4 regions of the Streptomyces sp. MUSC 14 genome follow, and region 3 is predicted to be linked to each of the others. Evidence: riboswitches for the same ligand, from Rfam matches in the RefSeq annotation. Region 3 holds a riboswitch; each other region holds the start of a gene.

Region 1 (2,193 bases), on a different contig from region 3:
TCATGCCGTTGCCGATGTAGAGACCGACGTGGCTGATGTCGTCGTAGAAGAAGATCAGGTCGCCCGGGCGCGCATCCGCCAGGGAAACCGTGGTGCCGGCGTTCACCTGGTCGTACGTGGTGCGCGGGAGCGAGACGCCGGCCGCCTTCCAGGCGGCCTGGGTCAGGCCCGAGCAGTCGTAGGAGCCCGGCCCGGTGGCGCCCCACACGTACGGCTTGCCGATCTGAGCGCGGGCGAAGGCGAGGGCCTTCTCGGCCTTCGTGTCGTAGGAACTGGTCGACCCGGAGGATCCCGAGGACCCCGAAGAGGTGGAGCCCGTCGAGCCCGTGGACGTGGACCCGCCGGAGCCCGACGACGAGCCGGACGAACCGCTCTGCTGCTCGGCCTGCGCCGCGGCCTGCTGCTTCGCCAGCTCGGCCGCCTTGCGCGCCGCCTCCTGCTGCCTGGCCTGCTCGATCTGCGCGAGCCGCGCCTTCTCCTGCGCCGTCAGCTGCGAGAGCAGCTCGCGCGCGGAGGCGAGTTTCTTCTGGACGGTCGCCTTGGCCGTCTGGAGGTCCTGCTGCGAGGTGGTCAGTGTCTGGAGGCTCTCGGCGGCCTCCCGCCGCTTCTTCATCGTGGCGGCCTGATCGCCGATGTAGGCGTCGACCGCGCTCTTCTCGCGCGTGGTCAGCCGGTTCATCAGCTGGGTCTGGTCGAAGTAGTCTTGCGGGCTGTTCGCCAGCAGGAAGGTGGCCGTGCTCGGCGCGGCGGCGCCGGTGCGGTACTGGGCCGCGGCGAACGAACCCAGCTCCTCGCGGGCCTTGTTGAGGGTGTCGGTGCGGCGGGCGACCTCCTGGCGGAGGGCGTCGACGTGGCCGCGCTCCCTGCCGGTGCGCTCCTTGGCCGCGTCGTACTTCTCGGTCGCCGACTCCGCCTGCCGGTAGAGGTCGTCGACCTTCTTCTCCACCTCCTCCAGGCTCGGCCGGGTGTGGCCGGTGCTCGGGGCGGCCTCGGCGGTCTGGGACAGCATGGCTATGGAGGTGAGGGCGGCGGTGGCGAGAGCGGGGGTGCGTATACCCGACGCGGTGGTCCCGCCGGGGCGCGGCTTGCGGTGCGACGCCAAGGGAGGCGACTCCTTCCAATGGTCCGCCTACCGGGTTAGCTGTCGGGTTCGGGCGGTGGTTCGGAAGGGTTGCCCTACGGCGTCGTCCCGGACGGGAGTCGGCCGATTCACCCCAGGTTCGGTGGGTCCCCGGCTCCGGGCGCCCCGTACGGGACGGGCCGGACTCGGCGGGAGCCGCGCACGCGGCCCGACGGCAACCTAGCCAACTCGTGTGGCTAGTGTGAAGGTTGGTGCGTGATATGTCCGATACATTTTCGTGATCCGAGACGGGAATCACGTCCGTGTCATCGGGCGATTCCGCTGTGTAGGGGATGTTCGCCCCTCCGCGCGCGGGGTCTTCTTCCCGGGACGGCGACCGGTTGTCGGTGGGGCGCCCTAGACTCGGAGAGCGATGAGCAGCCTCTTTGACGACAGCTTCCTGGCGGACCTCCAGCCCCCGCGCGGGCGTGACGAGGAGCCTCCGCCGCCGCCCGAGGACGACCACGCTCCGGAGCCGCTTCCGGACGATCTGTTCGGCGGGAAGTTCGACGTGCCGCCGGACCGGGACTCCTACTACCGCGACGGCGCCCCCCGCCCCGCCCTCGACGCGGCGGCGCTGCTGGAGGGGCTGAACGACAACCAGCGCGCCGCGGTCGTGCACGCCGGCTCCCCGCTGCTCATCGTCGCCGGCGCCGGCTCCGGCAAGACCCGTGTGCTCACCCACCGCATCGCCCACCTGCTCGCCGAGCGGAGCGTGCACCCGGGCCAGATCCTCGCGATCACCTTCACCAACAAGGCCGCGGGCGAGATGAAGGAGCGCGTCGAGCAGCTCGTCGGCCCGCGCGCGCACGCGATGTGGGTGATGACCTTCCACAGCGCGTGCGTGCGCATCCTGCGCCGCGAGTCGAAGAGGCTCGGTTTCACGTCGTCGTTCTCGATCTACGACGCCGCCGACAGCAAGCGCCTGATGGCCCTGGTCTGCCGCGACCTGGACCTCGACCCCAAGCGCTTCCCGCCCAAGTCCTTCAGCGCCAAGATCAGCAATCTGAAGAACGAGCTGATCGACGAGGAGGACTTCGCCGCCCAGGCGGCCGACGGGTTCGAGAAGACCC
Region 2 (2,193 bases), on a different contig from region 3:
CGAGGGCCTGCACCCGGACCGCCTCGGGCCCGAGGTCGGCGAGGATCTGGGAGGCGCGGGCGAAGAGGAAGTCACCGGTGAGGACCGCGACGGAGTTGCCCCAGCGGGTGTTGGCGCTGTCCACACCGCGCCGCACGGCCGCCTCGTCCATGACGTCGTCGTGGTACAGCGTGGCGAGGTGGGTCAGCTCCACGACGACGGCCGACGGCACGATGCCCGGCGCGTGGCGGTCGCCGAACTGCGCCGCGAGCATCACGAGCAGCGGCCGGAACCGCTTCCCGCCGGCCCGTACGAGGTGCTGCGCGGCCTCCGTGATGAACGGGACCTCGCTCTTGGTGGCCTCGAGCAAGCCTTCCTCGACAGCCGCCAATCCGGCCTGGACATCGGCTTCGAGAGCCTGGTCCCGCACGCTCAGCCCGAACGGCCCGACGACGGTCACGAGGGGTCTCCTGTCTGCTGGTGTCTGCTGGCGATTACACGGTTTGTCGATAGGTCGCTGCCATCACTCAAGTCAGCGTATCCGGTCCTGTTTCGATCACCGATAGCGCCCACCGGTCCAGCACAGGCGGTATTGGATCATGACCGGCTTGTTTTCGATCAGACGATAAGAGCGGACATTTATTGACTTATAGGATGCTACGCACTTTGTCGCACACCGAGGAGCGAGCGGAGTAACACCTCCACCCCGGCCCGCCCCCTCACCTCCCCTTCACGTCCCCCTCTACGACCTGCGCCACTCGGAGCGCGAGTCTGTTAAATCCCTTATGCACACTCTATGGCGATTTGCTCCTTCGTGACTTGAGTCACGGGGGCCGACGTCCACCCATCGATGGCCGGTCCATCCGTTCCCCTTGCCTCGCGGGGGAGTTGAGGATTGGCAACCGCAAAGGATCAAGTGCCTCATAGGGCGCACTTCAAGGTCAAACGGGACGTTGTGTGATTCCAGCACTTGTTCCCGACATGTGCTCTCGCATACGTTCCGGCTCGCCGGGCGGACGCCGAATCCTGCCGCCGCCCGCACCACCATCCGCGAACTCATTCGTACGGCAGGAGCGGGGGACCCAGGTAAGTCGCCGGACCGGTCGGCACACGCCGCACCGGAACGGCTAGGGGTGAAGCCGCGCCTTCCCGCGAAGGCACGGCCGGGCACCTCCCCGCCCGAACCCGACAGCTCACCTCGCAGGCGACGGAGAGGAACTCCCCATGTCCGCTGCCGCTCAGCATCGTCGTACCCGCACCAGCCGTCTCCTGCGCACCCTCGCCGTCGCCGGCACCGGTGCCGCCGTCCTCGCGATGCCGCTCATCGGTGCCACCAGCGCCTCCGCCGCCACCAGCACGCCCTCGCCGACCGCCACGACCACGTCCCTCGTGAACGCCTCCGGGTACACGAACACCCTCGACGGCTGGATCCGCGAGTCCCTCTCGATCATGGCCCAGAAGGGCATCCCGGGCTCCTACAACGGCATCTACCGCAACGTCATGCGGGAGTCCTCCGGCAACCCGACGGCCATCAACAACTGGGACTCCAACGCCGCCGCCGGCATCCCGTCCAAGGGCCTGCTCCAGGTCATCGACCCGACCTTCCGGGCCTACCACGTGACCGGCACCGCGCTCGACCCGTACGACCCGGTCGCGAACATCACCGCGGCCTGCAACTACGCCGCCGCGCGCTACGGCTCGATCGACAACGTCCACAGCGCGTACTGAGACACCGCGGCCCTGACGCGGCCCGGTGGGGGACCGTCCGAGACCCGGCTGACCTGCGCGCACCGATGCACCGGTCAGCCGGTCGGAAACAGTCTTTCGAGGACGACGGCGACGCCGTCGTCCTCGTTCGACATGGTGATCTCATCGGCCAACGCCTTCAGTTCGGGATGCGCGCCGGCCATGGCGACCCCGTGCCCGGCCCAGTCGAACATCGGGATGTCGTTGGGCATGTCCCCGAACGCCAGCGCCTGTCGGGCGCCGACGCCGAGCCGCTCGGCGGCGAGTGCCAGCCCGGTCGCCTTGGTCACCCCGGACGGCTGGAGCTCCACGGTCCCCGGCCCCGACATGGTGACCGTCGCGAGCGAGCCCACCACCGCGCGCGCGACAGCCGCCAACTCGTCGTCGGACAGGGCGGCATGGCGCAGCAGCACCTTGCTGATGGGCCTGCGCCACAGCTCGTCGCGCCGGCCGACCCGTACCGAGGGA
Region 3 (2,193 bases):
CTCGACCTCGACCGTGGGGTTGCCTCGGGAGTCCAGGATTTCCCGGGCTACGACGACGTCGATGGACGGCACGAGCATCTCCTTCTTGGATGTGACGCTGGAAGTGCGGGGCGGTGCGCCTTACGGCGGCGCCGTGCGACTAGAGCCTAACCGTCTCCGGGGGATCGGCCCGCGACCGACCGCCCCGTGGACGCGGTGGGACACGCAGACGGTACCCATTGTTCACCCTCGGAACAAAAGGGGCTGCCGATGAGACCCGGCTGAAGTGTGGGGAAACAGAAAGCCCCGTCCCGGCGCGTACGGGGGAACACGCGCCGGGACGGGGAGCCCGTGGGGACGGGGGTGACCCTCACGGGGTCCTCGGTGTGGGGGGTGGGGATGTGAGGGCGCTGTGCGTCCGGCCGGAGCCGGATGTCACTTCAGGTGCAGCTGCTGACCGGGGTAGATGAGGTTCGCGTCCTCGACGATGTCCTTGTTCAGCTCGAACAGCTTCTGCCAGCCGCCGGCGACGTGGTGCTTCGCGGCGATGGCGCTGAGGGTGTCACCCGTGACGACCTTGTACTCGCCGTCGCCCTTCTTGACCTTCTTGCCGGTCGGGGTGGTGACGGTCTTGCTCGCCTTCGGGGCCGTGCGCTCGGCGGAGCGGGTGGCGGCCTGCTGGTCGGCGGAGCGGGTGGCGGTGCTGCTCGACGAGCTGCTGCCGGCGGAGGAGCTGCTGCCGGTGGAGCCGGCGCCGGTGCTCGGGGCGGAGCCGTTGTACGCGGCGGAGGACAGGCCCGTGCCGCAGACCGGCCAGGCGCCCTTGCCCTGCGAGGCGAGGACCTTCTCGGCGACGGCGATCTGCTGCGCCTTGGTGGCCTGGTTGGCGGTCGAGGCGTAGGCGCTGCCGCCGTACGCGGCCCAGGTGGAGGCGGAGAACTGGAGACCGCCGTAGAAGCCGTTGCCGGTGTTGATGGACCAGTTGCCACCCGACTCGCACTGGGCGACCGCGTCCCACTCGGAGGCGGTGGCGGCGGAGGCATTGCCGGCCGCCATCAGCGGAGCGGCGACGGCGGCACCGGTGACACCGGCCAGCGCGACGACGCGGACGGTCTTGGACGGACGGCGGTGCTTGCCCTTGCCGGAAAACAGCATGGATCGATCCCCTCACCGACGCCTGCGAGGTGAGCTGTCGGGTTCGGGCCGGTTGAGTTGCCCGGCCGCACGCCCGCTTTCGCGGGCCTGCGGCTCCACCCCAAGCCGGTTCCGGCATCAACTGCCGGTCCCAGCACCTACCTTGGGTCCCCCGCTCCTGCCTACGGCGCTTGACGCGACGACTGTTCCCGGACGGCCGCTGGCAGGATTCGGCGTTGCGGCAGCCGGGGCTCGTGGTGACGAGCGGTCCTGACCGTAGACAGGCGATCGACGGAATTTCAAAGACGATCAGGGCTTCTGAGACTCATCCCACACTTTCGCCAAAACGGACATTAGCGATCAAGCGGGGCGCCAACTCGCCCTACTCCGCGTCCGTTTCGTGACCAACTTCCAGGGTCTGACCGGCAGTGATCTGGTTCGGGTCGGCCCCTACCACCTTCTTGTTGCCGTCGTAGAGCGCACGCCATCCGCCGTCGACGCCAAGGGAGTCGGCGATGGAGGCGAGCGTGTCACCCTCGCGGACCGTGTAGGTGTCCGTCTCACGGCCCGCATGGCGACCCGGGGACGCGGCATCCTGACCGTTTGTCACGCTTTCGTCCGCGCTTCCGCCGCGGTGACGCCCGCCACTGCTGAGCGCCCCCGTGTCGACCAGGCTCCAGGAACCGGCACCCTGTCCGTAATCGTCCGACTCGTCGGTTCCAGGGGTGGCACTCGGAGAGCTGTCCTCGCCCTGCGCGCCCCCGCCGCCGGAGGAACCGGTCGAACCGCCGGAACCGGATGCACCAGCCTTGCCGCCCTTGTCACCCTTGTCGGACTTATGGCCGTCCGCCCCCTTGGAGCCGTGCGACGCACCCGCCCCCCTGCCGTTCCCATCGCTCGCGCTCGGCCCGGGCGTGGCACCGGCGTCCGAGGAAGCGCCCGCGTCGGAGCCGGAGCGGGAGCCCGACCCGTCCCCGGAGCCCGAATCGGCCCCGGACGAGTCCGACAGGCCGGACGAGTCGGAATTGTCCGTCGATCCGGAGTCATCACCCGAGCCCTTGCCGTTGCCGGAGTTCCCGG
Region 4 (2,193 bases), on a different contig from region 3:
GGCGGGCGCTCCTGGAGCACCTGTACGTCGTGCACGGTGTGCGGCGCCTGATGGTCGAGGGCGGCGGCACGGTCCACACCCAGCTCCTGCGGCAGGGTCTCGCCGACGAACTCCAGCTGGTCCTCGCCCCGCTGCTCGTCGGCGACCCGGCCGCCCCGCGGCTGTTCGGCCCGGGGGCGTACCAGTCCGGCCGCCTCCGCCTCACCGAGACCCGCCGGATCGAGGACGTCGTCCTCATGCGCTACGAGCCCACCGCCCCCGGCACCGGAGCCGTCCCCGCCGCCGCCGACCGTCACTGGCTGCGCATCGCCTGCGAGCTCGCCGCGCTGTGCCCGCCCTCGAAGACGGCGTTCAGCGTCGGCGCGGTGGTCGTCGCGGCCGACGGCACGGAGCTGGCGCGCGGTCACTCGCGCGAGGGGGACGACCCGGTGGTCCACGCGGAGGAGGCGGCGCTGGCCAAGATCGACCCGGCCGACCCGCGGCTGGCCGCCGCCACGGTCTACAGCAGCCTGGAGCCGTGCGCCCGCCGCGCGTCCCGGCCCGCGCCGTGCGCCGAGCTGATCCTGCGGGCGGGAGTGCGCAGGGTGGTGACGGCATGGCGCGAGCCGGACACGTTCGTCGCGGCGGCCGACGGCAGCGGGATTCTGGCGCAGGCCGGGGCCGAGGTGGTCGTAATGCCGGAGTACGAGGCGCAGGCCAAGGCGCCGAACGGGCATCTGGTGCGGTGAGCCGCCGCGCCCCTTCGGGGGCGCACAACACTCAGGGCCCGGAATCCAGTGGATTCCGGGCCCTGAGTCTTCAGTAGCGGGGACAGGATTTGAACCTGCGACCTCTGGGTTATGAGCCCAGCGAGCTACCGAGCTGCTCCACCCCGCGTCGTTGTGTCTCAAGAGTACCCCATGCGAGGGGCAGCTCGCACACCGCTTGATCACGGAAGCCGGCAGCCCCGTGATTCCGGGCCCGTTTCCATGGATTCTTCACTGACGGTGACCGCGCGACCGCCGTCCGCATAACATCTGAGACACCATCAAAAACGCCGAGACTCCTGAGCGTCGGCCAACTCGACCGGTTTGCTGTGGTTCTGGCCGGTACGTCCGGCCGGAAAACGTTAACGATCAAGCCGAACGGCTTGGAAAGTGACTTGCAGGTCTATTAACGTTCGATAACGCAGCGCGGTCGTCCCAGCCGTCACAAGAGACGGCTCCGTGCGCACGCGCCGAATCCCGCAAGGGAACCGGGGAACCACCACCTTGGGGTGAATCACGCGGACACCGACGTGAACTCACTGAGTCACGCCCGGTATACGCGCGTAGGAGACCTTCCTGCTCCGAACCCGTCAGCTAACCCGGTAGGCGACGGAAGGAAAGGAGTACGCCCGCGTGGCGTCCAACCGGCTTGCCCCCGAAGCCCCGTTCATACCGGCGTCCGACGAGCCCGAGACCTTCGCCTACGGCTCCCACCCCGCCGAAGAGGGCACGTGGGAGGAGTGGAACCCCACCGAGGACTCCGTCGACCGGGTCCGTGGCCGGCACCGGGTCGCCAAGCAGCGCGGCGGCTTCGCCCGCAGCTCCACCGTCCTCGGCGTCGGTGTCATCGCGGCCGTCGGCGCGGGCGGCATGGCCAGCGCCCACACCGGCAAGCCGCCGGTCTCCATCTCCCTGCCGGACTCCGTGAGCCACCTCTTCGAGGGCGGCTCCACCGAGGCGCCGAAGTCCACCACCGCCACCGGGCTCTCCGACGTCGGCATGCACACCGAGAGCGGCAAGAGCGGCGACGCCGGCGAGGCCCTGCGCAACCGGATCATGGCCCAGGCCGAGCAGCAGCAGAGCAAGGCCGACAGCCGGGCCACCGCCGCCAGGCTCGCCGCCGCCGAGCGACAGACCGCCGGCGCGGCCGCCCAGGCCGAGCAGGACGCCGCCGCCAAGGCCACGGCCGCCAAGGCCACGGCGGAGGCCGACGCCGCGAAGGCCGCCGAGGCCAAGCGCCTGGCCGAGCTCGCCAAGCAGTACACGCTGCCCGTCGTGTCGTACACGATCACCGGCACCTTCGGTCAGCCCGGCGCGATGTGGTCCTCCGGCTACCACACCGGTCTCGACTTCGCCGCCCCCACCGGCACGCTCATCAAGGCCGTCCACGGCGGCACCATCACCCAGGCCGGCTGGGCCGGCGCCTACGGCTACCGCACCGTCCTGA

What was found. Region 3 has a riboswitch for cyclic di-AMP ahead of BIV25_RS25065 (transglycosylase family protein). Riboswitches for the same ligand answer to the same signal wherever they lie in the genome.
Region 1: linked by a shared signal. The riboswitch ahead of BIV25_RS00690 (NlpC/P60 family protein) and the one ahead of BIV25_RS25065 (transglycosylase family protein) in region 3 are both predicted to bind cyclic di-AMP.
Region 2: linked by a shared signal. The riboswitch ahead of BIV25_RS18465 (transglycosylase SLT domain-containing protein) and the one ahead of BIV25_RS25065 (transglycosylase family protein) in region 3 are both predicted to bind cyclic di-AMP.
Region 4: linked by a shared signal. The riboswitch ahead of BIV25_RS25800 (M23 family metallopeptidase) and the one ahead of BIV25_RS25065 (transglycosylase family protein) in region 3 are both predicted to bind cyclic di-AMP.

What each region holds. Positions count from the first base shown of each region.
Region 1 is NZ_MLYN01000005.1:147,633-149,825, reverse strand. Features, by position in the region: gene BIV25_RS00690 (NlpC/P60 family protein) at 1-1,102, opposite strand, end outside; cyclic di-AMP (ydaO/yuaA leader) riboswitch at 1,110-1,282, opposite strand; gene pcrA (DNA helicase PcrA) at 1,494-2,193, shown strand, end outside.
Region 2 is NZ_MLYN01000027.1:120,621-122,813, forward strand. Features, by position in the region: gene BIV25_RS18460 (polyprenyl synthetase family protein) at 1-439, opposite strand, end outside; cyclic di-AMP (ydaO/yuaA leader) riboswitch at 1,019-1,199, shown strand; gene BIV25_RS18465 (transglycosylase SLT domain-containing protein) at 1,204-1,707, shown strand; gene BIV25_RS18470 (HAD family hydrolase) at 1,782-2,193, opposite strand, start outside.
Region 3 is NZ_MLYN01000038.1:96,319-98,511, forward strand. Features, by position in the region: gene eno (phosphopyruvate hydratase) at 1-78, opposite strand, end outside; gene BIV25_RS25065 (transglycosylase family protein) at 415-1,134, opposite strand; cyclic di-AMP (ydaO/yuaA leader) riboswitch at 1,139-1,313, opposite strand; gene BIV25_RS25070 (transglycosylase family protein) at 1,496-2,193, opposite strand, start outside.
Region 4 is NZ_MLYN01000039.1:50,747-52,939, forward strand. Features, by position in the region: gene BIV25_RS25790 (dihydrofolate reductase family protein) at 1-728, shown strand, start outside; tRNA gene BIV25_RS25795 (tRNA-Met) at 803-876, opposite strand; cyclic di-AMP (ydaO/yuaA leader) riboswitch at 1,205-1,372, shown strand; gene BIV25_RS25800 (M23 family metallopeptidase) at 1,380-2,193, shown strand, end outside.